Regions from separate parts of the Pseudomonas sp. McL0111 genome, predicted to be linked through region 2. Evidence: riboswitches for the same ligand, from Rfam matches in the RefSeq annotation. Region 2 holds a riboswitch; the other holds the start of a gene.
What was found. A riboswitch is a leader RNA that binds a small molecule or an ion and turns the genes downstream of it on or off. The one in region 2 is predicted to bind manganese.
Positions count from the first base shown of each region.

Region 1 (3,407 bases), 2.6 Mb from region 2:
GCGCGGCAACGCATCGTCGGTCAACTGAGCGAAAACGCTCAGGCGTTCTTCAGCGCTAAGGCGCTGCGGGTCGTCAGTTGATAAACTGCGGCACTTTTTTTCAAGGAGCAGTCATGGACCCGCGCAGTGAAGTACTGCTTCGTCAGCCCGAGTTATTCCAGGGTTCGTTGTTGTTGGCCGGTTTGCCCGCCGACGATCTGCTGGGACGCCTGCCCAATTCATTCGGCTGGTGCTGGCATGCCGGCGATCAAACCGCGCTCGACGCCCGTTTCGAGGGCCGCAGCCATTTCGGCGTGAACGTCCCGGAGCGCGAGTTCGACAGCGCGGTGGTGTTTCTGCCCAAGTCCAAGGACCTGACCGACTACATCCTCAACGCCGTGGCCGCACGTCTGGCCGGACGCGAAGTGTTTCTGGTCGGCGAAAAACGCAGCGGCATCGAGGGTGCATCCAAGCAACTAAACCCGTTCGGCAAGCCGCGCAAGCTCGACAGCGCGCGTCACTGCCAACTGTGGCAAGTCACCGTGGCCAATGCTCCAGAAGCCAAATCGCTGGAAAGCCTGGCGCAAACTTACGAGCTGCCATTGGCCGAAGGCCCGTTGAAAGTCATCAGCCTGCCGGGCGTGTTCAGCCATGGTCGACTGGATCGCGGCAGCGCCCTGCTGCTGGAGCATCTGGACAAACTGCCAAGCGGTCATCTGCTGGATTTCGGTTGCGGTGCCGGCGTGTTGGGCGCGGCGGTCAAACGTCGTTATCCGCACAACCAGGTGACGTTGCTCGACGTCGATGCCTTCGCTGCCGCCAGCAGTCGTCTGACATTGGCTGCCAACGGTCTGGAAGCCGAGGTGCTGACCGGTGACGGAATTGATGCCGCGCCGATGGGTTTGAGCGCGATCCTGAGCAACCCGCCGTTCCATGTCGGCGTACACACCGATTATTTCGCTACCGAGAACTTGCTGCGAAAAGCGGCAAAACATCTGAAAAACGGCGGCGAACTGCGCTTGGTTGCGAACAGCTTCCTGAAGTACCAACCGCTGATCGAAGAGCATCTTGGCGTGTGTGCGATCAAGGCTGAAGGCAATGGTTTCCGGATTTACCGGGCCAAGCGCGGCTGAAAATTAGCACTTGCCGAATGGATTCTGCCTAGGCAGAATCCGCTCCGTCCTAGGGGAGTAGTCTCCCACGAGCGCCATGCTCGTCCGGCATACGTCAACATACTTGATCCTCAGATCATGGCGTATGCGACCCAAGCGTCCGCAACAGACGGATCGCAGGGTTTGACAAGACCTATGACACGAACACCTTACCCGGGGCGGGAAGGCTGTACGTGTCATAGCCGTGTCGACCCGCCCCTTAGGAAATCCTGATGCTGGACTCGTTACTCGTTCCCACCGCAATCGTTGCCTTGGCCGAAATCGGCGACAAGACGCAACTGCTCGCGCTGATTCTCGCCGCCCGCTTCCGCAAACCGTGGCCGATCATCGCCGGCATCGTCGCCGCCACCCTGGCCAACCACGCAGCAGCCGGTGCGGTAGGCGCCTGGTTCGGCAGCTTCTTCTCGAATGCGACGCTGCACTGGATTCTTGCCGCAAGCTTCACCGCCACCGCGCTGTGGACCTTGGTCCCGGACAAAATGGACGACGATGAAACCAGTAGCGCGCGCAAGTTCGGGCCGTTCCTGACCACGCTGATTGCATTCTTCCTTGCCGAAATGGGCGACAAGACTCAGGTCGCGACAGTGATGCTCGCTGCGCAATACCCGGATCTGTGGCTGGTGATTATCGGCACCACCGCAGGCATGTTGATTGCCAACGTACCAGTGGTTCTGGCGGGTAACTTTGCCGCAGACAAACTGCCACTGACCCTGATCCGTCGCCTCGCGGCTTCGGCGTTCATGATTCTGGCAGTGGTTGCGGTGTACAAGGCGATGCAGAGCAGTGGCTGGGTTTAACCCCGTTTACTGATCCGATCAGAATCTGTGGCGGGGGAGCTTGCTCCCGCTGGGTTGCGAAGCAGCCCCAAATTCGACCAATGCGGTTCAATAGTCAGACCGCACTGACTGGGTTTACGACTGCTGCGCAGCCGAGCGGGAGCAAGCTCCCTCGCCACAAAGGGCCCTCATGAATCCTAGGATTTAGGGGCTTGTTCGTACAGCGGCATGACCTTCGGAATCGCCGCCTGCAACGAGGCAATTCGGCTGGCCGACGCCGGGTGAGTGCTCATGAACTCTGGCGGTGAGCCTTCCGATGCCTTGCTCATCTTGTTCCACAAGGTGATCGCCGCGTTCGGGTTGTAACCGGCGCGGGCTGCGAGTTCAAGGCCGATCAGGTCGGCTTCGTTTTCGTTGGCACGACTGTTGGGCAAGGTCATGCCGTAGTTGGCCACGGTGTCGGCCAGCGCCAGACTGTCCTGCCCCAGACCGAGCAACGCACCCGCGCCCTGCTTGGCCATTTCAATGCCATAGGCCTTGGACATCGCTTCACGACCGTGCTCGCGCAGGGCGTGGGCGATTTCATGGCCCATGACGGCGGCGATTTCATCGTCGGTGAGTTTCAGGCTGTCGATCAATCCGGTGTAGAAAATGATCTTGCCGCCAGGACCGCAGTTGGCGTTGAGTTCGTCGCTCTTGATCAGATTGACCTCCCATTTCCACTGCGCCGCATCCGGACGGAAGTTCGGTGCCTGGGCGATCAAACGGTCAGCAATTGCCTGAACCCGTTTGGCGTCACTGCTGGTCTTGTCCAGCACACCTTTGGTGGAAGCTTCGCCGACAGTCTTCTGATAGGACTGGGCATACATCTGGTCGACCTCTTGCGAGGACAGCATGCTGAACATGTACTGCTTGCGCTCCACACCCACGGCGCCGCCGCTGGTGGTGTTGACCGACTGACAACCGGCCAGCAACAGCGCCGCGCTCAGTGCACTTACAACCAATGTCTTGTTCATTCAAAAGCTCCCTGAAAACATGCCGCGTATCCTAGGCGGGTAATTGTATCGGCGCCAGATACAACAGACGTGCAGTAGCTACTTTCAGAAAACACCCGCCACATCTGTAGGAAAAAATTCACACACCCGCACAAGCCCTGCGTCACTGCGTCATGCAGCGATCCGTTTACGACATCCCCGCGCAATTGCCCCGCGCACCACTCATGGCGCAATGCCCGCTGCCGATACAACAGCGCAGACGTCCTCTTGCGTGCGGAGCTCCCATGAAGTTCAAGTCGATCCAGTTTTCCGTGGCCGCCCTGGCCGGCGCCATCGTGCTCAGCGTGGTTGCCGCGCTGGTGCTGTATGCGCTGTTTTCCGGCGCCCGCACTCAAGACATGGTGCAGCAGCGCACCCAGGCGCAGTTCGAGCAAGTCATCGAGCAACGCCTGACGTCACTGGCGCAAACCCAGGTCAGTCAGATC
Region 1 is NZ_CP199585.1:2,642,908-2,646,314, reverse strand. It holds gene ACTWLJ_RS12130 (2-hydroxyacid dehydrogenase) at 1-81, shown strand, start outside; gene ACTWLJ_RS12125 (methyltransferase) at 114-1,112, shown strand; yybP-ykoY riboswitch at 1,152-1,276, shown strand; gene ACTWLJ_RS12120 (TMEM165/GDT1 family protein) at 1,364-1,948, shown strand; gene ACTWLJ_RS12115 (M48 family metallopeptidase) at 2,125-2,943, opposite strand; partial or broken gene ACTWLJ_RS12110 (HAMP domain-containing protein) at 3,096-3,407, shown strand, end outside.
Region 1: another riboswitch for manganese. It lies ahead of ACTWLJ_RS12120 (TMEM165/GDT1 family protein); the one in region 2 lies ahead of mntP (manganese efflux pump MntP).

Region 2 (3,407 bases):
CTCGCGTTGCTGCAACAGTTGCGCGCCGAACAACTGGACTTGCCAGTGTTGATTCTCACCGCCCGCGACGGCACCGCCGAGCGCATTGCCGGGCTGGATGCCGGTGCCGACGACTACCTGATCAAACCCTTCGATGTCGACGAACTCAAAGCGCGCATTCGGGCCCTGCTGCGGCGCAGTCAGGGCCGTGCGCAACCGGTGCTGGAACATGCCGGCGTGTGCCTCGACCCGGTCAGCCAACAGGTTTCCTGGCAAGGCAACGACGTGGTGGTGACGCCGATGGAGTATCAGTTACTCCATCAACTGCTGGCGCGCCCGGGCAAAGTCGTCACCCGCGAACGCCTGTCGCAGGCGCTGTACGGTTGGCAGGAGCGCGTCGAGAGCAACACCCTCGAAGTGCTGATCCATAACCTGCGCAAAAAACTCTCGACAGAGTTGATCCGCACCGTGCGCGGCGTCGGTTATGTGCTGGAGCTCAAACCATGAATTCGATCCGTACGCGCATCTTGGTGCCGGTACTGATTCTGCTGTTGATCGGCGATGTGCTGATCAGTTGGCTGGTGCTGCGCGACAGCCACCATGAAATCGAAGAAGTGTATGACGCCCAACTCGCGCAAAGCGCCCGTCTGCTGCAAGGCGTCCTGGCGCAACGCGCACCCGGCGACAACGACTGGGGGCGGTTGTATCAGGCGTTCGACGCAGCCATGAGCCGCGTCGGCGATGGCGAAGCGGCGCACCCTTACGAGACGCGCCTGACGTTCCAGGTCTGGCGCAGCGACGGCCAATTGTTGATGCGTTCTGCCGAAGCCCCGGAACTCAAGGAGCCGCCCACCACTTTCGGTTCGCATGACCTGGTGGAGAACGGCCGCGACTGGTGCGCCTTCCTGCTCAAGGACCCGCAACAGGGGTTGTTGATCTGGGTCGGCGAGCGCGACGACATTCGTCAGGATCTGATCGAACGCATCGTCGGCCATACCCTGTGGCCGAGCGTGATCGGTGTGCCGCTGCTGGCGGCGCTGATCTGGCTGACCATCGGTTGGGGCTTGCAGCCATTGCGCGCAATGGCACAAAGCATTCGCGGACGCGACACCGAGACGCTGAAACCGCTGCACCTCAGCCCCCTGCCCCACGATCTCGAACCGATGCAAACCGCGCTTAATCGCTTGCTGCAGCAGATCGACAATCTGCTGGCCCGGGAACGGCGCTTCATCGCTGACGCCGCCCATGAATTGCGCACGCCACTGGCGATCCTGCGCATACACGCACAAAACGCACAGTTGGCCGCCACGCCAGAGCAACGTGAGGAAGCGCTGGAGTTTCTGGTCAGCGCTGTGGATCGCGCCACGCGCATCGCCAGTCAACTGCTGACCATGGCGCGCATCGAACCACGCCTGGCCAACCCGGAAAGAAGCCCGGTGGAACTGACCGCGCTGGTGCGAGAAGAACTGGCTGAACTGGCGCCACTGGCGCTGGAAAAAGACGTCGAACTGATCCTCGACAGCGACCACCATTGCCCGGTGGAAACCGATCCGGTGGCGCTGGCCATCGCCCTGCAAAATCTGGTGACCAACGCGCTGAACTTCGCTCCGCCGGGCAGCGAAGTGCGCGTGCAGGTCCAGCCGCAAGCGTCCGGCGCGGTGTACATCAGCGTCGAAGACGCCGGCCCCGGCATCGATGAGCAAGAGTATGCGCGACTGTTCGAGCGTTTCTACAGCCACGGCCACGGCAATGGCGCCGGGCTGGGGCTGGCGATTGTGCAGATGATCGTCGGCAAGATCGGCAGCACGTTGCAGTTGTACAACCTGCCGCAGGGCGGTCTATGCGCGGAGCTGCGGATCAACGAAGCCCAACAATGTTGAGGCCTGACGCTACCTTCGTGGCGAGGGGATTTATCCCCGTTGGGTGCGAAGCGCCCCCCCCCGTTTTCCGAAAGAACGGGCCTGCTGCGCAGTCCAACGGGGATAAATCCCCTCGCCACAAAAGCAGATTGAAGTCTGTAAATCAGTATCAGTTTGCGATTTTAACGAAATTTTCATATTTGCCCGTCTACCATCACGCCCCTCGTTGGGGAGTAGCCTGCTTTCGATTCCGTCGAAAGCGTTCGTATCAACATTCTCGGCAACATGCCGTGGTGCGAACACCTTTTGGTTGGTGAGACCGACGACACATCCATGCCTAAAGTCGGGCGTGTGGTTGTGTCGTTGACTCATAGCCCGACTGGAAGTATTCCCGTGAATCCCGTTTCCCTCATATTCCTCGCTTTGGCCATGTCCACGGATGCGTTCGCAGCCGCCATCGGCAAAGGCTCGAGCCTGCACAAACCACGCCTGCGCGAAGCGCTGCGCACCGGTCTGATCTTCGGCGTCATCGAAGCCATCACCCCGATCATTGGCTGGCTGATCGGCCAGGCCGCTACCCGTTGGGTCGCTGAATGGGACCACTGGATCGCCTTCACCCTGCTGCTGATTCTCGGCCTGCACATGATCTACAACGGTCTGAAGCACGAAGAAGAGGAACAGGAAAAACCTGGCAAACACTCCTTCATGGTCCTCGCGGTCACCGCATTTGCGACCAGCATCGACGCCCTCGCCGTTGGCGTTGGTCTGGCGTTTGTCGATGTGAACATCTGGGTTGCGGCGGCGGCCATTGGCCTGGCAACCATGACCATGGTAACCATCGGTGTGATGCTTGGCCGAGTGCTGGGCACTATCGTCGGCAAGCGCGCGGAAATCGTCGGTGGTGTGGTGCTGATGATCGTCGGCGCGACGATTTTGTATGAGCACTTGTCCGTCTGATATCAGGCCTGAATCAGCTCCGCCAGTGTCAACGCGTTGCCTGACGCGGCGCCACTGGCGGTGTTGTCGAAGATGCACCAGACAGTGGCGCCTTCGGCAGCAGCTGATTGCATGTCTTGCGCCAACCTTTGCAAATACGACACGTCATAAGCGCTGTGATAAATCCGTGGCGAACCGTGCAATCGCCAGTACCTGACGTCCATCCATCCGTACGCTGAAGAATCAGTACTGATTCGTGAGGGATCGACCAAGGCTTGTGCGATTCGATAAGCCATCAACATCGGCTCGGCCGCCACCCACGATTCGTGTCGCGGCTCCAGCACCACCGTGCCGTCGAAGCGCTGTCGCAAATCTGCGAAAAATGCTTCGGCTATCCGTTGGTCAAACGCCAGCGACGGCGGCAACTGCACCAGCAGGCAGCCCAGTCGATCACCTAATCCACCGCACTGCCCCAGGAACTCATCGAGCGCCTCGGCACTGTCCGCCAATCGCAATTCATGGGTGATGTGCTTGGGCACTTTTACCGAAAAACGAAAGCCCTCAGGCACCGACGCCGCCCAGCGCTCATAAGTCTGCCGACGATGCGGACGATAGAACGAGCTGTTGATCTCC
Region 2 is NZ_CP199585.1:5,239,582-5,242,988, forward strand. It holds gene ACTWLJ_RS23625 (response regulator) at 1-486, shown strand, start outside; gene ACTWLJ_RS23630 (ATP-binding protein) at 483-1,859, shown strand; yybP-ykoY riboswitch at 2,055-2,225, shown strand; gene mntP (manganese efflux pump MntP) at 2,232-2,795, shown strand; gene ACTWLJ_RS23640 (DUF72 domain-containing protein) at 2,798-3,407, opposite strand, start outside.